Regions from separate parts of the Microcystis sp. MC19 genome, predicted to be linked through region 4. Evidence: predicted binding sites of a transcription regulator. Region 4 holds the regulator's gene; each other region holds the start of a gene.
What was found. The regulator NtcA, encoded in region 4, controls nitrogen genes in cyanobacteria. The targets are predictions, from matches to a motif close to TTTGTANCNNNNGNTACAAA.
Positions count from the first base shown of each region.

Region 1: a site for NtcA is predicted at 2,128-2,147, ahead of B5D77_RS14825 (DUF4278 domain-containing protein). Genes of this name have one in related genera too.
Region 2: a site for NtcA is predicted at 3,930-3,949, ahead of B5D77_RS21335 (ferredoxin--nitrite reductase). Genes of this name have one in related genera too.
Region 3: a site for NtcA is predicted at 2,287-2,306, ahead of glnA (type I glutamate--ammonia ligase). Genes of this name have one in related genera too.

Region 1 is NZ_CP020664.1:2,918,610-2,924,644, forward strand. It holds gene B5D77_RS14815 (IS1634 family transposase) at 1-1,191, shown strand, start outside; gene B5D77_RS14825 (DUF4278 domain-containing protein) at 1,644-2,036, opposite strand; gene B5D77_RS14830 (FHA domain-containing protein) at 2,191-2,589, opposite strand; gene B5D77_RS14840 (AI-2E family transporter) at 3,080-4,129, shown strand; tRNA gene B5D77_RS14845 (tRNA-Gln) at 4,131-4,203, opposite strand; gene B5D77_RS14850 (hypothetical protein) at 4,409-4,594, shown strand; gene ctpC (carboxyl-terminal processing protease CtpC) at 4,584-5,876, opposite strand.
Region 2 is NZ_CP020664.1:4,203,091-4,209,125, reverse strand. It holds gene B5D77_RS21355 (DUF29 domain-containing protein) at 1-373, opposite strand, end outside; gene B5D77_RS21350 (ROK family protein) at 730-1,647, shown strand; gene B5D77_RS21345 (Crp/Fnr family transcriptional regulator) at 1,649-2,251, opposite strand; gene B5D77_RS21340 (LON peptidase substrate-binding domain-containing protein) at 2,735-3,373, opposite strand; gene B5D77_RS21335 (ferredoxin--nitrite reductase) at 4,122-5,663, shown strand; gene B5D77_RS21330 (PstS family phosphate ABC transporter substrate-binding protein) at 5,810-6,035, opposite strand, start outside.
Region 3 is NZ_CP020664.1:3,035,211-3,041,245, reverse strand. It holds gene B5D77_RS15500 (AarF/ABC1/UbiB kinase family protein) at 1-183, shown strand, start outside; gene B5D77_RS15495 (hypothetical protein) at 196-603, opposite strand; gene glnA (type I glutamate--ammonia ligase) at 790-2,211, opposite strand; gene B5D77_RS15485 (phospholipase effector Tle1 domain-containing protein) at 2,360-4,297, opposite strand; gene infC (translation initiation factor IF-3) at 4,768-5,298, shown strand; gene B5D77_RS15475 (PhoX family phosphatase) at 5,384-6,035, opposite strand, start outside.
Region 4 is NZ_CP020664.1:882,334-888,368, reverse strand. It holds gene B5D77_RS27630 (hypothetical protein) at 1-1, shown strand, start outside; gene B5D77_RS04565 (UPF0175 family protein) at 72-350, shown strand; gene fabI (enoyl-ACP reductase FabI) at 499-1,275, opposite strand; gene ntcA (global nitrogen regulator NtcA) at 1,490-2,167, shown strand; gene B5D77_RS04550 (DUF3084 domain-containing protein) at 2,175-3,662, shown strand; partial or broken gene B5D77_RS26945 (DUF4277 domain-containing protein) at 3,836-4,340, shown strand; gene B5D77_RS25715 (hypothetical protein) at 4,632-4,793, shown strand; gene B5D77_RS04540 (ribulose bisphosphate carboxylase small subunit) at 5,048-5,383, opposite strand; gene B5D77_RS04535 (chaperonin family protein RbcX) at 5,399-5,797, opposite strand; gene B5D77_RS04530 (form I ribulose bisphosphate carboxylase large subunit) at 5,928-6,035, opposite strand, start outside.

The DNA.
Region 1 (6,035 bases), 2.0 Mb from region 4:
GGAAATAACCAAGAATTAGAAGAAATAGCAGTAAAATCACCAAAAGAAATAACCATCACTTATGGTTATTCTCGTGACCATCGGCCGGACTTAAAACAGTTCATCATAGAAATGATATGTTCAGGAGATGGAGACATCCCAATATTTTTGAAACTAGCATCAGGAAACCAAGCAGACTCATCATGTTTTGGTCAAATAGCAGTAGAATATCACAAACAATTAGAAGTTAATAGTCTCATGGTTGCTGACTCTGCCTTATATACAGAATCAAACCTGAAAATGATGTCAGATTTACAGTGGTTATGTCGAGTACCATTAAGCATAAAAGCAGCAAAATCATTAATATCAACAATACCAGAATCAGAATTTATTGATAGTACAATACCAGGATATAAATTAGTATCAAAAACCGAAAATTATGCAGGAATAGAACAAAGATGGTTAGTAGTACAAAGTCAAGAAAGAAGAGAATCAGACCTGCGTAAACTAACCCAAAAAATTACCAAAGCCGAATCAAAAGCGGTTCTTGATTTGAAAAAGTTATCACAAGAGAGATTTGCTTGTGAAGCAGATGCTATCAAGGCATTATCAAAATTATCAACCCAGTTCAAATATCACCAAATTAACGAAAGTAAGGTTACTCCAGCCAAATCTAATAAAAAAGATTCTCTAAATGAAATATCCTACCAAATATCAGCTACAGTCTGCCAGGATGAAAGTAAAATTAATACAGAATTGCTGAGTGCAGGATGTTTTATTATTGCTACGAATGTTTTAGATTCACAGGAACTTAGTGATGATTCTATGCTCAGGGAATATAAAGCTCAACAATCATGTGAACGGGGGTTTGGTTTTCTCAAAGACCCATTATTTTTTGCCGATAGTATTTTCCTTAAAAGTCCTGAGAGAATAGAGTCTATGGGAATGATTATGGGTTTATGTCTCTTGGTTTATACATTGGCTCAACGTCAAATTAGAAATGCTCTGAAAGAGTCTAAATCAACAATTAAAAATCAATTAGGTAAAGCAACTAATTCCCCTACTTTACGCTGGATTTTTCAATGCTTTCATTGTATTCATTTGATTACACTTAATCAGGAGGAACATATTTCTAATTGGAATAAGGACAGAGATTTTATCTTGCGTCTTTTACCAGATGATTGTTTACGTTACTATCAATTAGCCACCTAATTATTATCTCTATCAATTTAATTTCTATGAGTGAACATGAGCTAATATCTTTGATTTATAGCTCCACTTTACTATGTCTATAATTTAGTTTTTTACTTTAATTGATTAGTCTAAATTATGATTTATCTCTTGGATTTCTTCTTTTATTTATCTGTTGACTCCTCTAGGTGGTGTTAATTCTTATTGCTCCTTATTGAGAATAGGTTTTGATGCCATTTTTGGTGCTTTACTGTTTCTCAAATGCCTTTTTTCGCTCCTTATGTTTATTTTTATGCTCACTTTGATTTTTTCTCTCCGTAATTTCTCTCTGTGACAGCTTAGGGTGCGGAATGTGGGTTAAAATCAAAAAGTGCCGGTCCTGGGAGTGAGCGGGGGGAAGATTTGGGCATTTTTAGTCCCAAAAATATTCCCCCCGGCAGAACCGAGGGGAAAATGGCAAAAAAACCTCTAGATTAGCAGTTTAAGGCTAAGTCTTGGGATTCTTTTTTCAAGAGATTAACCAGGGTTTCGTCACCATTGTCTTCAGCGATTTGTAAACGAAGTTCCAAACGACGACGAATATTGTTCAGATGGATGCTAGAAAGAGTTTCCTCTTGGACGACAATAGGGGGTTTGACAACGGGTAACGGACAAGTGTTCGGGATGACTTGCCCAGCAAGATGAGGACGGGTACTGTAGGCAACTCCGCGATACTGACGATGCAGTTTCGGTTCTAATTGGAGCATATGGCGAGGATAATGGTGATTCCAGTCTTGACCTCGGTATTTACCCCCGATATCTCCAGTCTTCATCTCCAAGGGGAGAGAATCCCTTTCGTACTTAACTCCTCGATAAACTAACGTCATATCACCGACTCCCTGCAATGCTTTAAAGTGACTTTAATCCCTCTTGTCGTCCCTATATAGGGACAACAAATGAAAAGATTTTATTTCTTATTCTGTATCTATTTTTACATTTTGCCCAGGAAATTGAAAAAACTTTATAAAAATTTAATATTTTCTAGCTGGCCATAGTATCCTTTTCCGGCTGGGTTTGGTCGCCTGCCAAACTAGCCTCTAGGGGTTTGAGGATTAATTTGGGTTGTTCGTCCTCATCGATGAGACGAATTTGAATTTGCGGGCCGGAGGCGGCTAAACGAACCACCATACCATCGACGACGGCGGTTTTCTCGATCAGTTTGCCATTGAGAAACGTCCCATTTGCCCCTAAATTTTCCAATTCCCAATCATTGCGATCATTACGGCGGATTTCTAAGTGCCGCCTCGAAACCACAGCACTATAGAGAACTACATGACTATCCAGCGCCCTGCCGATGAGAATGGTTGATTGATCATTGTCAAATTGCCAATGCTGTAGGGACGTGGCTTGACTGGGGTGTAAAAGAGTTAAAGTGATCACGGTGACTGTTGGCGGCACGATAGGGGCGGTGGACAGGATAAATCTTATTTGCTGTCAAGATTCGTCCTGGCCATTAAGTCTTCAGTCCTAGCAATGAATATCTCTAGTTAATTGACTCAGCCCTTTATTCCTATTGTCTCATACTTTCCCATTCCCTCGGAACCGACCTTGCCCAGAAAATCTAGCCAGTTCGCCCTAGTATTAATAAAACCGATGGGGGATGATTTCCAGATTTTGACCAAATCTTAACCTCTTCAGGGATAAGATAGTGCTTGTGTCCCCTAAACATCCATCTATGAGCGGCTTTATCATCAAAATAATCTTGATATCGGCTTTGATTTCCCTGGGAATTAAATATCTTGCCCCTTTATTATCGATCGCTCCTGGTCCTCTTAACACTTTAATTCTGGTTTTTACCCCTTTCCTGCTCACGGTTTTTGCCCTCTGGAGACGGACCATAACTGATTAGGAATTTTTCTCCTTACTCATCATGACTTTTGGCAGCAGCCTCGGTTTAGTCCTGTTAGTCTTTTGTCTGCTGATTCTCTGGCAGATTCGACAGATTCTCTTATTATTATTGATGGCGATTCTTCTGGCGCAGATTTTAAATTTGGCTGTGACTTGGTGGCAGCGTCATCACCTCAAGCGTTCCCATGCCCTAATTATCACCCTTTTAAGCTTCTTTATTGGTATTATCGGTATTTTTGTGGGGATTATACCCGCTTTAGTCCAACAATTTCGCCAATTATTTAGTTTACTGCCCCAAGCGGTAGAAAGACTCTGGGGACAAGTCCATAGTCTTGAGGATTATCTCGATCCTAGTCTGGCCAGTGTCTTCCCGGATTTTAAAACGCTGCTGGCTCAATTACAACCCCTGATTAACCAAATTGCTGGGCGGGGTTTAAGCATTTTTTACGGTACTTTCGGCATTATCCTCAGCTTACTGCTAATTGTTGCCCTGAGCTTGATGATTCTCGCCGATCCTGCCGCTTATCACCGTTGTTTTCTGCGTTTATTTCCCGCTTTCTACCGTCCTAGGGTACGATCGATCCTAGAAGATTGCGATCGAGATTTAAAAGCTTGGCTAAAAGGGATTTTCTGTCATATGTTGATTATGACCTTGGGCAGTTGTCTAGGTCTATCCCTGATCGGCATTCCCCTCGCTTTTTCCCAATCTATTCTGGCGGGATTTCTCACCTTTATCCCCAACCTTGGGCCGGTTTTAAGCACGATTTTACCCTTTTCTATCGCCCTTCTGGAAGCTCCTTGGCAACCCTGGGCGGTTTTACTACTCTACAGCAGTATTTATCTGTTAATTCAATATTTCGACCGTCATTCACCGCTGCCCATTTTAACAGTGCGGTCGCTCAAGCTCTTACCCGCTTTTACCCTGTTGGCCCAGTTGTTTTTTGCCTCGATTTTTGGCTTTTTAGGGCTATTTCTGGCGGTTCCCCTGACGCTTATCGGTCGTATTTGGCTAAAGGAAGCTTTGATCAAGGATATTCTCGACCATTGGCGGCTTAGGGATAAAAAATACTAAACTGGGGATCTAGGATTCGAACCTAGGAAATGGCGGGACCAAAACCCGCTGCCTTACCGCTTGGCTAATCCCCATTGCACAGACCTTTTTAATATTAGCATTTATCTCCCGGGTTTTGTCAAGAAGTTGATAAAAATTTTTTACTTAGGGTTTGCGGCAAAAAGTTTTTCGTGGGGGCAGGGTGTGGGGTTTGGGGTGTGGGGTTTGGGGTAGGGTTGATTCATGAATCAACCCTACTATGAATCAACCCTAGGGTTTGGGGATTAAGGAGAAAAATCTATGGATAATAGCCCACAAAACTGGTACATTGTCCGGGAAAATACCGGAATTTGTCAGATTATAGCCCTAGAAAAGGGAAAACCCCCAGTCAATGGTCAATACTGGGGTCCTTTTGCCGAACGGGGAGAAGCGATCGCCCGTCGGGTGGGTTTAATTCGAGCGGGCAAATGTCAACCTATTGTTTAGCGGTATTGGTGGGTTTTTTCTTGGCGTCTGCGATTTCTTGCTCGAGGATTTCAAAAGCCTTCTTGAATTGCGGATCTTGGAAGGTTCCCACCTGATCCCGCTCCTGTTGAAGATTTTTGCGATCTTCCTCGCTTAGTTCCGACTCCACATCGGGATGAATACCATCTTTATTGATGTCCCGTCCGTCGGGGGTGAGATACTTGGCAATCGTCACCGCTAATCCGGAACCGTCACTGAGACTGCGTACCGATTGCACTAATCCCTTACCAAAGGTTTTCGTACCGACAATAACCGCCCGATCATGATCCTGTAAAGCTCCGGAGAGAATTTCACTGGCGCTGGCGGAACCCCCATCGACGAGGACAACCAGAGGTTTATTAGTCAAAGCTTGATTGTTGGCCCGTTGACGTTCCGTCACCCCTTTGCGATCGACCGTAGAGACGATTAAACCATCGGGTATCCACATCCGAGCGATTTCGATGCTGGCGTAGAGTAAACCGCCGGGGTTAGAACGCAGATCGAGAATATAACCCTTCACCTCTTCGGCTTCTAATTCGCGAATCGCTTGACTCATATCCCCACTAGCCTGGGCGCTAAATTGATTGAGACGGACATAACCGATTTTACCGATCGGGGTGTTTTCCGTGCGGGCCCGGACTGGGTGAATTTCAATTTTGGCCCGGGTAAGAGTCAATTCTTTTTTCTCCTCACCCCGTTGAATCGTGATCTTAACACTTGTCCCCACTTTGCCGCGGATCATGCTCACCGCTTGCTCCAGTTCCATACCTTGGGTAGATTTACCATCGATAGCGATAATCACATCTTTGGGCAGCACACCGGCTTTAGAAGCAGGTGTATCCTCAATGGGTGAAACCACGACTAACTGCTTAGTTTTCTCATCTTTGGTCAGTTGAATCCCTACCCCAGTCAATTCTCCCGATGTATCGATCTTCATATTGTTAAACTCTTTGGGATCCATAAAACGGGTATAGGGATCATTGAGAGTTTTCAACATCTCGCGGATAGCGGTGTATGCTTCCTCTTGATTTTTGTAGGAACGATTTAAATACTCACTGCGGATGGCGTTCCAGTCCGATTGATTAAAAGTGCCATCTAAATAAGTGCGGTTGATGATCTGCCAAACCTCATCAACGGTTTCCTTGGGACTTTCCTGAAAAAAAGCTTGACTTTGGGAGAGACGGAATCCCGCCCCCGTGACGGCGACGGTAGACAGGACCACTGCTGTAGCACCGAGAACAAGTCCGCGTTTGTTGATAACCATAGGTAATTTTCAGATAAATTAGGCTGTTCTTGCCGGAACGCTCTTTCGGGCTGACCGTCGAAATATCTTGGCAAAAAGGAGCGTTTAGGTTTCTTGGAGACAGACAAAAGAACGCCTGTAGACTAATACTGTTATAACATTGATTATCTCTTTCTTTGT
Region 2 (6,035 bases), 1.7 Mb from region 4:
TTTCGTCAATAAGCAGATTGCGAGCATCGAGATAACATTCCTGCAAAATTTCCCTTAAATAGGACTTTAAACTGGGACTATCTTTGAGAATTTTTTTGATCTGAATCCGAAAATTGCGAATTTCTTTTTTCCATCCAGCTTGATTATAATCTCGTTGGGATTGCCAGTAAGTTAACTTCAGTAAATGTTCTAAAAGTCGAGTTAATAAACTTTCTAATGCTCGTCGTTCACTTTTTCCCAAATCCGCTAACTCCTCTAATAAATTCGGCCAATCTACCGCTTGAAAATCCCCCTGACGTAATTGGTTGATAGTATTTTCTAGCCAAAGCTGATAATCGCTATCGTAGAGATTTGGGATGGTAACTTTGATCATTTTTGAAATGGGAAAAAATCAGGAGTTAAGCTGCAGGTAAGTAGTCGTGCAAAATTAATTTCCTAGTCGAGACAGGAGACGGGGACTCCGGGACAGCTATCAGGGATCAGATTTGAATTTTTAGTTTACTGTTTACTGGTCACAGCAAAAAGCTTTTCGCTGACGGGTGACGGCTTGGATGTGTAATTAATTTTGCTTAGGTACTTATCTAAACTATAGAAGAAATTTGGGGCTAATCAATTAGCTAGTTTTGCCAGTTTAGCCGAATTATCCTCTCAATCACATCTAACTGCGAAAAAACCGCCAAAAAGAGTGATAATAAACCTAGCTACTCCCAGAGTAACAAGGAAAGCCCGATGGTGAAAACAGTAATAGGTGTCGATTTAGGTGGAACTGCGATTAAAATTGGTAAATTTGACCAAGAGGGCAATTGTCTCGAATCTCTCACCTTGCCCACTCCCCAACCCGCTACACCCAAAGAAGTTGCCCATACCATACATCAAGGCATTTGTCAAGTAAATTTAGATAAAAGTTGTCAAGCCATCGGTGTGGGAACGCCGGGGCCGGCGGATGCTCAGGGAAGAATTGCCAAAATAGCGATTAATTTGGCAGGATGGCGGGATATTCCCCTCGCCGATTGGTTAGAAGAAAGCACGGGAATGCCGACAATTTTAGCCAACGATGCCAATTGTGCCGGTTTAGGGGAAGCTTGGTTAGGAGCGGGCAAACGCTTTCAAAACCTCATCCTGTTGACCTTGGGGACGGGAGTAGGAGGGGCAATTATCCTCGATGGTAACTTATTTGTGGGCAGCAAGGGAACAGCCGCAGAATTAGGCTTAATAACCCTCAATTTTGACGGTCCATTGTGCAATAGCGGGAATCAGGGTTCCTTGGAACAATACGTCTCCCGGCAAGCTATTCGCCGGATGACCGGCAAAGAACCGAAGCAATTGGCAGAATTGGCCGAAAAAGGCGATCAAGAGGCTTTAGAATTCTGGCAGCGTTACGGTTGTTTACTGGGGGCTGGTATTGCCAGTTTACTCTATGTTCTCACCCCAGAGGCGGTAATTATCGGCGGCGGCATTAGCGCCAGTGCTAAGTTTTTCTTTCCCTCTCTGCTCACAGAAATCGAAAGACGGGTTTTACCTAGTTCCAGAGAAGGATTAGAGGTATTAACGGCCGAGTTAGGTAATCGCGCCGGCATGGTGGGGGCTGCTAAATTAGCTTGGCAATTAGTGGACTGCCGCGGGGAGTCTATTATGGGGGGGGACTGACTTAATCGTGAATAATTAAATGGCGATCGCAATCGCTGCTCACCGCTCCCTGACGCTGAAATTCCCCTAATAAACGGGTTATCGTTACCCTGGTGGTACCGATAGCATTGGCGAGATTTTGATGGGTTAAACGGATCTTTAAACGACTGCCTTGGGCGATTGGTTCTCCCATTTCCCGCTTTAATAACTGTAGTAACTGCTGGAGACGTTCCTCCACTCGTTTGATTCCAGCGATCGCCAGTAGCGATTCCGTTTGTTGTTGACGACGGATCATTTGATTTAACATCATCCTAGTTAATTCCACCGAGTTTTCCACTTCGGCGATCGTGTACCATTTTAGGTACAGTTCCGACAAGGCCCTGGCGTGATAGGATTCCAGATGGGTCAAATTTAAGCCAAAAAAGTGGGATGAATGGGCCCAGCCTAGTAAAATTTCCTCTCCACTCTCAGATACTTGACTTAGTTGCGCCATACCCCGATAAACTTGCCAGACTCCATCAACCACCAGAGGAATATTTTCCCCGCGATCATAAAAATGCAGCCGACGACTCTCGCTATAGTCTTCTCGGAAGGGTGAGACATTGGGATTATAGGTCAGCAACATGATCGAAGTTCTCCTGGGTGAAGGAATAGCAATTTTAACCCCACTTTACTGTATCAAGGTAAACATTAGGTAATCCCCAGATTAACAGTTATCAGTTATCAGTTATCAGTTATCAGTGGGTAAGTCATCAGTTGGCTCTCCCAGCTTTGGTGGGTAAAATGTATTCTAAGATACATTTCTCAAGAGCGAGGGGGTGGAACGAACCACAAAGACACAAAGGACACAAAGATCGATCGATCCTATGTCGATTAAACTTATCACACAGAACCTAGAAGAGCCATCAGTTTTCAGATGTGATACTAAATCTGGTTATTAAAAACTGATTATCTATTGCTCCTATTGCCTATTGCCTGTCCTCATAAGTAGCCTATACTCAACGGATTTAGTATGAGTTATCAGTTCACTGATTACTGATTACTGTTCACTGTTCACTGAAATAACTTCCCCATTTCCCTCTCCCGCAGCTGAAAAACCTCAAGATTATTAATTTAAAGCATCTTTAAGAGCCGTGCGAGCGGCCAGATGATTGCGAGTCGAGGTGAGAATTTCCGATTCTCGTTGCAGACGACTAACTGTATCGAGCATTTCCAATAAAGCCTGTTGTTCCCCGGCCACACCGTAGAGATTACCCGCCACCCAGTAGGATAATTCCAGGGGAAGACTAGGCAAATCGTCGGGGAGTTCAATTTTTTGAGCGGTTAATTTGGCTGAGAGATGAACCACATCCCGCAGCAGTCGATCCACTTCTTTGGCCAGAGGTCGCAGATCTTGGGTGGTGGGGACATCTTCAATCCACTCCACTAAACCGACACGATAGGGTTTTTCCCGGACGTATTCTAGGACACGGAAGCGCTGTTGACCGATGGTGAGAATTTTTAACCGGTCGTCCGGGAGACGTTGACAACGGACAACTTCGGCACAACTGCCGACTTTAGCGATTTCTCCCGTGGCCGGATCTACCATTAAGACCCCAAAACGGCGATCTTCTTCCAATATCGTATTCATCATAATCCGATAGCGAAACTCGAAGATGTGCAGGGGCAGGGGACGACCCGGGAATAAAACAACTTCGGGTAGGGGAAAGAGGGGTAATTCTCTAACGGCAATGGAAGAAGTGGCCATAGGTTTAGTAAAAAAAAACCGATCTTTTCTTATTTTTACACAATACCCCCTGAACCGCTAGGCAAGGGCAAGAGACTCCGAGCCAGTATTGAGGGGTCGGGAGATTGCCTTTATTTAGGGTTTATCGATTTTCAGGTGGTCAACTACCTAATTTTCAGGGAAAAAGTCCCTGAATTTTCCCCTCGATCCCCGCAATGGCTGGCACTTTTTGAGGAGAAAAAAGTCTAAAAGTCTTATCCAACAAGGTTTTTAGATTTATTCAGCCAACCTTTATTTATTCTCCCTTCTCCCTTCTCCCCCACTTCCCCACTTCCTAATTCGGGTTGGCTGAATAATAAATGTGAAATATAGACGAGGTAAGGGGTTTGGGGTCTTGTTTGGCGAAGCAGCTACAATATTTTCAAGCTAGTGGCTCAAAAACCCTGCATTTTGACCAGCGGTCGCCCCTACTTTTTCAGCCAACCCTAATTGATAATTCATAATTCATAATTCCCACACCCCCCCTCAATGCACTTACTGCATGATATAAATGCCTAAACACGATGGTGAGCGGATTTCTGTTACAAACAATACAAAATTATCCAACTTAAAACGAATTAAATAACAAATAGAGACTAGGTAAATTACTAAATTTTTGCTAATGACGACGGTATTTTAAAGAATACTTATTGTTAAATCCCGATTTCTTCATTTCTAACCCGCACCAACTAGAACAATTGCACCTACAGATCAGTAAGGAGATAGATTCGTGGTACAAGCACCTGAAAAAGATGGAACAACTCTCAATAAATTCGAGAAATTTAAAGCCGAAAAAGACGGATTAGCCATCAAAGATGAACTAGATCATTTTGCCCAAATCGGTTGGGAAGCGATGGATAAAACCGATTTAGAACATCGCTTAAAATGGGTGGGGGTGTTTTATCGTCCCGTCACCCCGGGCAAATTCATGATGCGTTTACGGATTCCTAACGGCATTCTTAGCAGTGAGCAAATGCGCGTTTTAGGGGAAATCGTGCAGCGTTACGGTGATGATGGCAATGCCGATATTACTACTCGTCAAAACCTACAATTACGCGGTATTCGCATCGAAGATATTCCCGATATTTTCCAACGACTAAAATCCGTGGGTATGACTTCGGTACAATCGGGTATGGATAATGTCAGAAATATTACCGGTTCACCCATGGCGGGACTAGACGCAGATGAATTAATTGACACCAGGGAATTAGTCCAAAAAGTCCAAGATATGATTACCAACTACGGTCAAGGTAATTATCAATTTACCAATCTGCCCCGCAAATTTAATATTGCCATCGAGGGGGGCCGGGATAACTCGGTTCATGCGGAAATTAACGATATTGCCTTTGTTCCTGCCTATAAAGAGGGAGAATTAGGCTTTAATGTTGTGGTAGGTGGCTTTTTCTCGGCTAAACGCTGTGAAGCGGCAATTCCTATGAATGTTTGGGTGAGACCGAATCAGGAGGTGGTGGATTTATGCCGAGGAATTTTGGAAGTTTACCGCGATAACGGATTACGCGCCAATCGTCAAAAATCCCGTTTAATGTGGTTAATTGATGAGTGGGGAATCGAGGAATTCCGCACGCGGGTGGCTAATCACTTAGGTTATCCCTTGGCAACGGCAGCGGAAAAAGACGCAATCGACTGGGAAAAACGGGATCATTTAGGAGTTTTTCCGCAAAAACAGGAGGGATTGAGCTATATCGGTCTTTGTGTTCCCGTTGGTCGTCTATTTGCCGATGATATGTTCGATTTGGCCCGGATTGCTGAAGTGTATGGCAGCGGAGAATTGCGTTTAACCGTGGAACAAAACGTGATTATTCCCAATATAGCGGCTGAAAATATGCCAACTCTTTTAACCGAGCCTTTACTGGCTAAGTTTACCCCCAATCCTACTCCTTTGCAACGAGCGCTCGTTTCTTGTACGGGGGCTCAATTCTGCAATTTTGCCCTGATTGAAACCAAAAACAGGGCTGTGGACTTAATTAGTCAGTTAGATGCTGAATTAAATATCCCCCAGGGTGTGCGGATTCACTGGACCGGTTGCCCTAACTCCTGCGGACAACCCCAAGTGGCCGATATCGGTTTGATGGGGACAAAAGCACGCAAAGACGGCAAAACCGTGGAGGGAGTTGACCTCTACATGGGGGGTAAAGTGGGTAAAGATGCCCACCTGGGAAGTTGTGTACAAAAAGGGATTCCCTGTGAGGATCTAAAATCGCTGTTAACTTCTATCCTCATCGAACAATTTGGCGCAACACCGAAAGGTTAATTAACAAGTTTCTCGATACGAATGGGGGGTTTATCCCCTCTTTTTTTATCTATCTCTGTTGGGTGAAATTGGCCAACCTCTTGCTATAGTAGGAGGCAGATGGCAGCAGGAAAATTCTTATATATTTTCCTTCCAGATGGGAATCGTTACTTAGCTTCAAATTGGGCTTGTTTACGAAGTAATTCCCCGATGGTTAAATTGGGTTGGGGTCTGCCCTCAAAAACCGTTCCTACCTCAAATTTTTGCAACTGTACCCGTGCCAAATGATAGGCCTCATCGGGTAGGGGAATATAACCAATAGTATCTAATAAATTGGGAACTCGATCGAGATAATATTTGACAAATTTCTCTAAAGCGGGATTCTCTTGGGCT
Region 3 (6,035 bases), 2.2 Mb from region 4:
AATTCCGCCAATCGACTAGCTTTTAGTGTGATTATTGGTTCCTTAATTATCGGGGCCGCCATTGTCACAGCCAGCACCCAATCTCGGCAATTAACTATTATTAGTACCGTATTATTTGCTACAGCTAGTTTTATCGGTTTATGGTTAGTTGTCGGTATCCTGCGATCGGGAAGATTGCGCTAGAAATTATCGCGATTAAATTAAGATTTGTTGTTGTAAAAATTTCGCCCACCGACTGGCCAATTCAACTTCAGTAAAGGGAATTTTTTCAGGCGATCGCTCCTTAAAAATAAATTCTAGGCAAGGGGAACCTTGGGGGGGAAGAGCATCTAAATCCACCACTTGATTATTAACTAGCAGACGGATTTCTTTGACCTCCTCTAGGGAAAAAGTTTGTAAATTAATCACTCCCTTACGAGTTGGCTTTCCCCAAGTGATAATTTTATCTTTTTGACCTAAGACAGAATATATATCATACTTAGCTCGCTCGAAGTTTTCCGCCCATTCTCGATAGATTTCCACTTTTTGGTATTCATTCCAACCACTCCAAGCCAACCAAATAAACAGAATTAATAAAGGTGTCCACAATAACCCGCGTTCCATAAACTATCGCCCCAAAATACCAGTCAATTAATCCTATTTTATGCTAATTTGCAGCTAGGAATTATTAGCCGTCAGCCTTGAATCAGTGATCAGTCATCAGATGTGAGTTTTCAGTTGACTTGCTGATTCGGAAAAAAAAGGGCAGACGAAAGCCTACCCTAGAATTAATAATTAGTCAATCAAACCTTAGACATCGTAGTAGAGAGAGAACTCGTAGGGGTGGGGACGTAAGCGCATCGGGTTAACTTCGTTATCGAGTTTGTAGGTGATCCAGTTTTGGATAAAGTCTTCGGTAAAAACACCAGAATCGGTCAAGAAAGCGTGATCTTTTTCGAGACTTTCCAGAGCTGCTTCTAGAGAACCGGGGGTAGAGGGTATTTTTGACAATTCTTCGGGGCTGAGTTCGTAGATATCCACATCGAGGGGTTCCCCTGGTTCAATTTGATTTTTAATCCCATCGATACCGGCACAGAGCATGGCGGCAAAAGCGAGGTAGGGGTTAGAAGTGGCATCAGGACAACGGAATTCTAAACGTTTGGCTTTTGGGTTGCTTCCCGATAAAGGAATCCGAATCGAAGCGGAGCGATTACCTTGGGAGTAGGCCAGGTTTACAGGGGCCTCAAAACCGGGGACGAGACGCTTGTAAGAGTTGGTGGTGGGGTTAGTTAAAGCTAAGAGAGCGGGAGCGTGTCTAAGCAAACCACCGATGTAGTACAGTGCCATTTGGCTAAGTCCGGCGTATTTATCCCCAGCGAACAGGGGTTGACCATCTTTCCAGATAGACTGGTGAACGTGCATCCCGGAACCATTATCACCAAAGATGGGTTTGGGCATAAAGGTGACGGTTTTACCGTATTTCTTGGCCACGTTCTTAATGCAGTATTTATAGGTCATCAAGTAGTCGGCAGCCCGTACTAGGGTAGAGAATTTAATCCCTAGCTCGTTTTGACCACCAGTGGCGACTTCATGGTGATGTTTTTCGATGGGAACTCCGCAGTCGGCCATGGTTAAGAGCATTTCCGTGCGGATATCTTGAGAGGTGTCGGTGGGACTAACGGGGAAATAACCCTGTTTGTAGGCGGGTTTATAGGCAAGATTTCCTTCTTTTTCGTCTTTACCGCTATTCCAACGACCTTCGACACTATCCATGTAGTAATAGCCCGAGTTGGCGGTTTGGTCGAAACGAGCGCTATCAAAGAGGAAAAATTCCGCTTCCGGTCCAAAATATACGGTATCACCTAAACCGGTAGTGCTAAGATAATCGATCGCTTTCTGAGCAATAGAGCGAGGATCGCGGCTATACCATTCACCGGTTCTCGGTTCTTTGATGCTACAGATCATACTTAGGGTAGGTTCCTTGTAGAAGGGATCGATCCAAGCAGTGGTAGGATCGGGAACCATGGCCATATCGGATTCGTTAATTGCTTTCCAACCGCGAATACTGGAACCATCGAAGGCAACACCATCACTGAAAGAGCTTTCATCGATTTGATCGTAGTAGAACGAGCAATGTTGCCAAATACCTGGCATATCAATAAATTTCAGGTCGATAATCTTAATATTGTTGTCCTGAATCATTTTCAAGACTTCTTGTGGCGTTTCGGGCATGGAAAACTCCTTTGACGTATGGATCAGTTCTTAAGCTTCTCAAAAAATCCATCCTAAACAGTCACTTTGGCCGGTTTTGTATTTTTCGATACAAAATCTTGAATCCTAGCTTGAAAAAATCTGTAATTTCCTTGGTCTGCCGCAAAAGCTAACTTGGCAGCAAATCCTGAAGCAGCGGAAGGAGATTTTGAGGACGATAATTGGGATCAGCCTTAAGTCGTTCGACCACACTACCATGAACGGCAACTTTTGCCGATTTTATCGGTCGCCATGCCTCGCCACCTAAAGCATACAAACCGGTCACTCTATTATCAAATTTAGTGGTTGGCTCTGGTTTAATCTGGAATTCCTCACCATACTTTTCAGTTAAATCAAACTCCAATCCTAACTTTTTAGCCTCGTCGATCATCCATTTTAAAGTACAATCCGATAGCCCCCGATATTTTTCGGTTCCCCCACCAATACAGCCATGTTCACCGGCAAAGAACACTTGTTGGACTACTTGTTCGGGATTTTTTTCATTTTTCTCCATGGCAGTGGAAGGAAAACTTTTGCGTTTCTCATCAATGGCAACTGCATGAAAGGCATTTTCCACAATCGGACTTAGTCTGGCATCGAAAAATTCATACTTCCGATTCCAGAGTTTATCCAAGGATAGCCAAGGCACCACATCAGGAACACCTAATGCTCCCACCGTATCCCAGCACCCTAACATTTTGATAGGTACACGATACTGTAAATAATCTTGTTCGGTATCTATCTTTTTGCTGTTATCTTGGCGGAATTTTTGATATTCTGGAGCATTTGGACTAATTTTAAAATTTCGATAAAGCTGATAAGCTTTAGGCAATTCGCGGATCTTGGAACGACTCAATAAACCACATTTATAGATCATACCTGCTAAACAACGAACTATATAGGCCCCCCGACTAAAGCCCACTAGGTAAATTTCGTCTTCAGCCTCTACATTATAATTCATACACAAAAAGCGATAGGCATCTTGAATAATTCTGTCAATTCCCCAGCCAAAGGCACCCCCGCCTAAACGTTCGATTAAATTATCATCTTCTGCCGTGCCAGATCCTGATATATAATGGACAATCTGTGGCGTTTGATCATCGGCGCTGTGTTTAACTAAGCGGGCAAATTTGACCACATTCGTAGGATAGGAACTTGCCAGTTGATTCCAAGTCCCATCACAGCAAACAACTAAACGTTTTTTCTTGCTTGTATGGGATGGTTTAGTAGGTTCGCTATTGTCGGCCCCAGATAATTGTGAATCTTTCCGGTCCTCTTTGTCGGTTGACTGGATTTGATCTCCTTTGTCGCTAGTTACAGATAGTTCGGGTTTTGCTGGAGTGGCGATTGAACCACCTACCTGACCTAATTCTACCGGTTGAGATAGTTGAGTTTGAATCGGCAGTTGCTCTTGCTGCCAAGTGGCACCATTAATTGTGCCTTTATTGTCATTACTTGTTTGATCTTTAGCGATATTTTCTGAACCTTCATTGAGAGGCCAATATGCTACTAATCCGGTTTCATTTCCTTTTAATCTCTGGTACATATCCCTTTGCAGCTCCGATTCCAGTCGGGCGGTATTCCACACCCTCACTTCCGTCATTTGACCTTCAAAGTAACCATCATTAGTCCAGTTACTCTTACCTATATAGTTTAGGGTTCGGTTTAGGTTATCTGGAAGGCTTAATTGTTTACTTTGGATTAATTGACCATTTTTATACAATTTGGCCATCCCCGACTGATCAATGGTAGCTCCTATATGAGTCCACTTACCAATTTCTAAGACATTTGCGGCTTCTAAGATGTGATGTTCATTGTTACAATACAGATGTAGTCCTAGGGCGTTAGATGTTCCCACATTTCCCAAAACAATGTTATTTTTCCCGGCTCCATTCCCGAAATCAATAATTCTTGACCAAAAGCGCCAACTCTGGTGCTGTACCCAAGCTTCTACGGTAAACCCCTGGGAATAGTCGGTATTGGCAGCGGGCAACTGTATATAATCATCTATTCCATCAAATGTCAGAACAGATTGGCCTGTAACTTCAGATTGTTGACTGCTATTCATCGAAAAATTGGGTCTGAAACCCCCTCCTTTTAGAACGTTTTTAATTTGAATACTAGCGCATTTACACGATATAGGCTAGAATGTGATGCCATTTTTCTAAAGTAGTGGCAGAGATGGTTAATTCCCCACCCCCCCTGCCCTACCCCGACATCGGGGGGGTCGGGAGGCAAGGGGAGGCGGGGGTGAGGGACACGAACCAAGAAAAATGGTATAACTGCCAATCCAACTTGAAAAACCCAGTTAGGTATTGTTCCACAACTTGCCAATCCTAGAGCTTTTAAACGGGATTTAGTCTAACAAAGCCCATAGACAACAGCTTATCTGGCTGACGACCGGCGGCTAAAAATTAACCTTGCAAGAAAACTTAACAATTGGCCAAGAAACTCGATCGAGTAGGTAGAATAGCAAGTAAATCATTTTGTAAACTCCACCCGATTAACTAACCAGAATAGAGATAACCAAGAACGCCTGTGATAGATAAAAGACGCACTACTCGCGATCTCCCCCAAATTAACGAAAGAATCCGCTTTCCTGAAATCCGCGTTATCGATAGCGACGGCTCTCAACTAGGAATTATTACTCCTGCCGAAGCTTTGCGCGTGGCCGAAGAAAAGGAACTTGATCTAGTCCTTGTCAGTGAAACGGCAAGTCCTCCCGTTTGCCGGATTATGGACTATGGCAAATACAAGTTTGAACAGGAGAAAAAAGCCCGCGAAGCCAAGAAAAAACAGCATACAGCCGATATAAAAGAAGTTAAAATGCGCTATAAAATCGATGAGCATGACTACAACGTGCGAGTCAACCAAGCGCAACGTTTTTTAAAAGCGGGAGATAAGGTAAAAGCGACGATTACCTTCCGAGGCCGGGAAATTCAACACTCTAACCTAGCGGAAGAATTACTGGCGCGCATGGCCAAAGACTTACAGGATGTGGCTGAGGTACAGCAAGCGCCAAAAAAAGAAGGTCGTAACATGATGATGATGTTATCGCCGAAAAAATAACTAAATAATCCAGAAAAAGGGGCTAAAACCCCTTTTTTGTTTTTCAGAAATCCCCAAAGGAACCCAATCATTTGAAACAAATGTATTAACCAGATTTTGACTCAATTCGCCGAATCGCCACCACTGCCGGCCGGGGAGGTTGATTAACTTGACCACTGGGCCAATTCGACCCTAGGGGGACTTGTCGTATTTGTTCAAATTCCTGCCCATTAGTGGTTTTCAGGGCAAATTTTCGGTTTTCAAAGGCCAAATCCCGACGAATTCCCCCCGCTTCCCCCGGATGTTGTACTGCCAAAAATAACGTCTCTTGGTCGGGAGTAAAGTACAATCCCGTTAATTCCGCATCCATGGGAGCGATAGCAAAAGGATAGGGATGCTCTTGACCCTTGGCAAACACCCAAGCGCTATTATTACCAAAAATCCCCAATAAATCCCGTTGACTAACCGGGACTCCTTGGGGATAACGAGTTTTCATCTCTCGATTTAACCCACCCGTGGAAATGTCGCTAACCATCCAGAGATTTCCCTGTTTATCGAAAGCGAGGTTATCGGGATTAGAAAAACCCTCACCTTTCTCTGTCGGTTCCCCTCCATAAGCGACCACATCCCAACGAAAACTTAAGGAAGCAGCATCGTTGTTATCTTCCCTTAAGCTGATAATCCAACCAAATTCGTAGGGGATTTCGCCATTTGGTCCCTTAAATATCTCCCTATCGGCTCCTCCCTCCGCTTCACTG
Region 4 (6,035 bases):
GGTTTCATGCTTCAACTCAACCTAAGTTCTATAAAAATTATCGGTAAACCCAAAAAAAAGGAAGCTAAATCATGAAAATTACTATCGATATTCCCGATGAATTGCTTCAACATTACAACTACAATAATCTTACCCGTGAAATTTTAGAGGCTTTGGTGGTGCAGGCCTACCGAGCGGAAAAAATCACCAGTGCCGAGGTCGGAAGTATTTTAGGTCTATCTTCTCGTTGGGTGGTGGATGCTTTTTTGAAAAACCACGATGCCGATTTACATTACAATGAAGTCGATCTAGAGAGCGATCGCAAAACCCTTCAGCAACTTCGCAACAAACACGATCATAGTCTTTTATGATAGTCGTTTCAATTAAATTGAAGATAGATTTCGCCTTTGATACCTCCTTGATCCTAGGGTTGATTCATAGTAGGGTTGATTCATGAATCAACCCTACTACCCTTAATAAGGGGGGCGCTGATGGTTTTTAACACCTACCTACTTAAAACTACATTCCCATAATTTCGTAACCGGAATCTACATAAATAATCTGACCGGTAATACCACTAGCAAGATCACTGGCTAAAAAAGCAGCCGTATTTCCCACTTCAATTTGTGTCACGGTGCGATGTAAAGGAGCGATTTCTTCCACATGATGGATCATATCAAGAATTCCCCCCACGGCCGAAGATGCTAAGGTGCGAATTGGACCGGCGGAAATACCATTAACTCGGATCTTTTGGCCACCTAATTCGGCGGCTAAATAGCGAACACTCATTTCTAAACCAGCTTTTGCCACCCCCATTAAATTATAGTTAGGAATTACCTTGACACCGCCGAGATAGGTAAGAGTGATAATACTTCCCCCTTCCGTCATCAAAGGTTTAGCCGATCGAGCTAGACGGGTTAGGGAAAAAGTGCTAATATCTAGGGATTTAGTGAAAGCTTCCCGAGGGATGGCGGTAAAATCGCCCGTTAAACCCTCTTTATCGGCAAAAGCGAGACAGTGAATCAAAATATCCAGTTTACCCCATTTTTCCGCCACTGTAGCGAAAGTATCTTCTACCTGTTGGTCATTTTGGACATCGCAGGGGACATAAAAAGCGGGATTAAGTTCATCGGCCAATTCTCGCACTTTTTTCTCAAAACGGCCCTTTTCGTCGGGGAGATAGGTGACACCGATATTCGCACCAGCTTGATGGAGTTGTTGGGCAATTCCCCAAGCGATCGAGCGATTATTGGCAATTCCCGTCACTAAGGCGTTTTTTCCCGTTAAATCTAACATAGTTCTCGTTTCTCTTACAAAAATCTCCCCAATAGCCGACCCCAGCGAGATTCGGTATAATAGGGATACAGATAACGGGGCAGCAATGATCACCCCTCCCCCATTGTCTGGCAAAAAGCGCCCAAAACTTTTCCCAGTTTAGGGAGCGGTTATGTTTAATAGAGGTTACACTCGTTGCATAATAAAAACAATTTTCCCCTTTTTTGGATGTGAGATGGACTTATCATTAATACAAGATAAACCCCTAGCAGATGTGTTCCGTCGAATCGGCAGCGGCAATTTCCCCCCGGTGGTGGAGTTGTTCGAGCGTGGCAAAACGATCTTTTTCCCTGGAGATCCCGCTGAAAGAGTCTATTTTTTGCTGAAAGGAGCCGTTAAGTTGTCGCGAGTCTATGAAGCGGGAGAAGAAATTACCGTGGCTCTACTGCGGGAAAATAGCGTCTTTGGTGTGCTATCCTTACTCACCGGCCAGCGATCGGATCGTTTTTATCATGCCGTGGCTTTTACTCCGGTAGAATTACTCTCGGCCCCGATCGATCAGGTAGAAAGGTCCCTCCGCAATAATCCCGATTTATCAATGTTGATGCTGCAGGGGTTGTCCTCGCGGATTCTGCAAACGGAAATGATGATCGAAACCTTAGCTCACCGGGATATGGGTTCACGTTTGGTCAGTTTTTTATTAATTCTCTGTCGTGATTTTGGGGTTCCCACCACCGATGGTATCCGGGTTGATCTAAAATTGTCTCACCAAGCGATCGCAGAAGCGATCGGTTCTACCCGCGTCACTGTCACCCGTTTATTGGGAGAGCTGCGGGATCAAGAAATGGTCTCAATTTACAAGAAGAAAATTACCGTCCATAATCCCGTCGCTCTCAGTCAACAATTTACTTAAATTCTGGATGACTAGCGCTTATATTTTGGTTTTGGCCATCGTGGTTTTAGGTGGTCTGATAGCGGCGGTTGGCGATCGCATAGGGAGCCGTATCGGTAAGAAAAGGATGCGTTTATTTAATCTGCGTCCGAAACAAACCGCAACTTTGATGACGATTGTAACGGGAATTTTTATCGCCGGTTCCACTTTAATTGTCTTGTTTGCTTCTAGTAAATCCCTGCGTCAAGGAGTTTTTGAACTGGATCGTCTTTTAAATGAACGTCGTGCCGCTATTAAGGATTTGGAAAGTCAGGTCAGAGAAACCACCGAACAAAAAAATCAGGTGGAAAAGGCGTTAAAAACGGCTAAAAGTGAACAGATAGCCGTGCAGAAACGTCTGGAGGTTCTTAATAAAAATTATCAAGCTTCTCGTCAACGTTTGCGATTAGTTTCTGGACAGTTGGAAAAGTTTCGTAAGGAAGTGGCTAATTTAAATAATGAACGAGTCATTTTAACTAATCAAAAGGCACAGTTAACCAGTCAAAGGGATCAATTGTCCCAACAAAAATCAATTCTTTCTAGTCAGATCAATCAACTACAAACCACCGTTCAAGTTAGAGATAAAGAGTTGGCTAATCAACAAAAGTTATTAACAACCAGACAAGCGCGACTTCAACAGTTGGAAACCCAACAAAAAACCCTACAGCTAGAAATTGATCGTCGGGATCAACGTATTGGAGAACTCGATAGCTCGATCATCGATAAAAATTTAGCTTTGGAACAGCGCGAGGGAAAATTAAAAGATTTAGAAACCCAAATGGCTTTTCTTAAGCGGGAAGTGGAAGTTTTAGAACAATACTATCAAACCTATCAAGAATTGCGGGAAAAACAGATCGCTATTTTCCGGGGACAGGTGTTATCTTTTGGAGCTTTTCGTATTGTTGATCCCCAAGCTATTGTCGCTGTTATCGATAAGTTATTGCGAGAAGCGAATATAAATGCTATCCGCGCCACCCAACCGAATCAGCCTAATTTTGACCAGCGTTTAGTTAAGATCACAAAAGCACAGGTAGAACAGTTAAGTCAACAATTACAGGACGGTAAAGAATATGTGGTGAGAATTCTTTCAGCAGGTAATTATGTACTAGGAGAAACCGAGATTCGTGTCTTTGCTGATGTGGTTCCCAATCAAAGAGTTTTTGAGGAGAAACAGGTAATCGCTGCCGTTTCCATCGATCCCCAAAATATGACAGAAGAAGACCTACAAAAGCGCTTAGATTTACTCTTAGCATCGGCTCAATTCCGCGCTAGAAGTGCGGGAGTTTTAGGGTCAATTCAAGTGGAAGATGGGTTATTAACTACGGTAGTTAACTTTATTGGTCAAGTCAAAAAGTCGGGTAATTCTATCGAGACACTTGAGGCAATTGCCGCTAGTAAAACTAATACTGCTGGTCCCTTAACTTTGCGTTTGGTAGCGGTAAAAGATGGTAAAATTGTTTTTAGTACGTCTTCTTAAAACCTAGATTCCGCACTTCAGTTTGTAACAGAAAACGTTACCAACAAGTTGAAAGACTAACTGAATATAAATACTCAGAATTTCCTTGACCAAAACATGAGATAATGGAAAAAGTATTAATGATCGAAAAAACATAAGAAATGTCTCCTTCAGAAGAAATACAAATTTAAAATATCGACCATTTAGGAATATTGGCAGGACTAATTGATGAAATAGGAATAGTCGCAGTAATCAATGGAAAACTAGGTGTTGATAAAAGAGAAAAAATTAGTTCGGAACAAGTCTTAAAAGCCATGATTCTCAATGGCTAGGAATGGTATCACGCCCCTGGTATTTATTTAGTCAATTTTTTGAAGACAAAGCTGCATAAAAATTATTAGGAGATGAGATTAAGATTAAAAGTGAATATTTAAACGATGATAAAATTGGTAGATTCATGGAGGAAATTCATCAAATAGTGGAGATGGAAATGAATCAGATAAAGCCGTATTTGACCAGATATTAGTAGAGTTCAAGAGACAAGCAAATTTAGATATTATAATGGTAGCAGATAGGGCATTATATAGTCAAGAAAACCTGAAAATAATAGAGAATTAGAACTGGATAACCAGAGTACCATTAACTATTAAAAAGACCAAAGAATTAATTCAATCTCTATCAATAGAATCACTAAAAGACCTAGAAAACCTAGAACCGGTCGAAAAATAACTAATAGTAAAGCTACAGGAAAAAGGCTATAAAAAGAAACAATAGTTAATTATGGGGAAGTAATACTAAATCTTGTTATTAAAAACTGATTATTTATTTCCCCTTTTGCCTCTTGCAGTTCGGCTGAGGTCACGGCCGAAGTCTGTTGCCTTTTGCCTCCCCTCTATAAGTAGCCTATACTCAACGGATTTAGTATATAGCGTTTCTGATTCAGAAGAGGTACATTTCCGATCCTGAACAGCTTAATCGGCAAAGGTTTAAGTGTGCCGCACAGATGCGAGAACCGCTATAAAACAAAGATGGTTAATTGTAGAAAGTGAATCAAGAAAGAAAAGTGATTGGAAAAAACTAGAAGAAAAAATTAAAAAAGAAGAAGCAAAAGCTGAAAAGTTACTCAGGAAATTAGAAAAAGAAGAATTGTAAAATCTAGCGGTCGTTCCAGATAAATTAAATCAGATAAATAAGTTGCTTAAATTAGCCTTAATTAAGGAGGTTTAAGTTATTGAAATAGCTTCACAAGCCAACAAAAAAATATAAATTTACGGGAAAAATTGAACTTAAGAATGAAGAAATAGGCAAAAAAAGACAAGAATCAGGAAGATTTATTTTAGCAACAAAACCAAAAAAGGGAGGTTTAAGAACCCCCCTCAACAGTTAATAATTAGATGACAACCAAATTAGTAGCGGCCAGCATTGGGTTTATGAACAATAAAGCTCATGGTTTGACATTGTTTGATGTTGTCAAAAGCGATAACGCGGATGTAGCAATCAGAATACTCGGTGCGGCACTCGCGAACTTCATTAAGAACTTCTTGGGGGCCAGAAACAGAGAATAAAGGCAGTTTCCACATCGTCCAATGATAATCCGCGGGTTTGGGATCTTTTTCAAATTCCACAGCAGGAATATAACCCTGATCGATCATGTATTGAATTTGTTTAGCAATTTGTTGATCGGTGAGGGGGGGCAAGTAGGAGAGAGTTTCGTAACGCTTCTCTTTAGGTAAAGTTTTCATGGGTTTCTTGATTCCTTATGGGTTGGGTAGATCATCAACATCGAGATTTAATTCCGATGTCTCTGGTTGACTTATAGCAGTACGGGTGAGACGTTCCAAAAGTTGCCGACGATGTTCGGTATTGTCATTAATAATTCCCGTTTTTACCATCTCTGGCAAGAACTCTAAAACCTGTTCGGCTAGATGTTCTCTTACCGTCATGATCCGCAAAACTAACTCTTTATTCTCAGTCATTAACCCGGCAATATAGGCCTCGCCATCCTGAATGGAATGGCTAGAAGTATAGTGACTCAACCAAATAGCCAAAGTCGGATTAGTTTCTGACAATTGATCGATAATCGTGCGAACCGCTTGGTAAGTTAGGTAACTTTGTAAGACTTTCGCGGTATCTTGAACAACTTTTTTCGGATACATTTTATACAGTTTTCAGTTATTGGCTAGACAGTTATCAGTGTTGAAATTCTAGCGACTGCTTCCCGATTTTGGGCAAGTCCCCGGCATTATTTTCCACCGATAACTGCTAACAACCTTCTGAATGGCTGTATTAGAGGGTATCCATAGCCTCGAACTCGAATTTGATTTCTTTCCAGAGTTCGCAAGCGGCAGCCAGTTCAGGACTCCAACGGCAAGCTTCCCGGATAACGTCGTTACC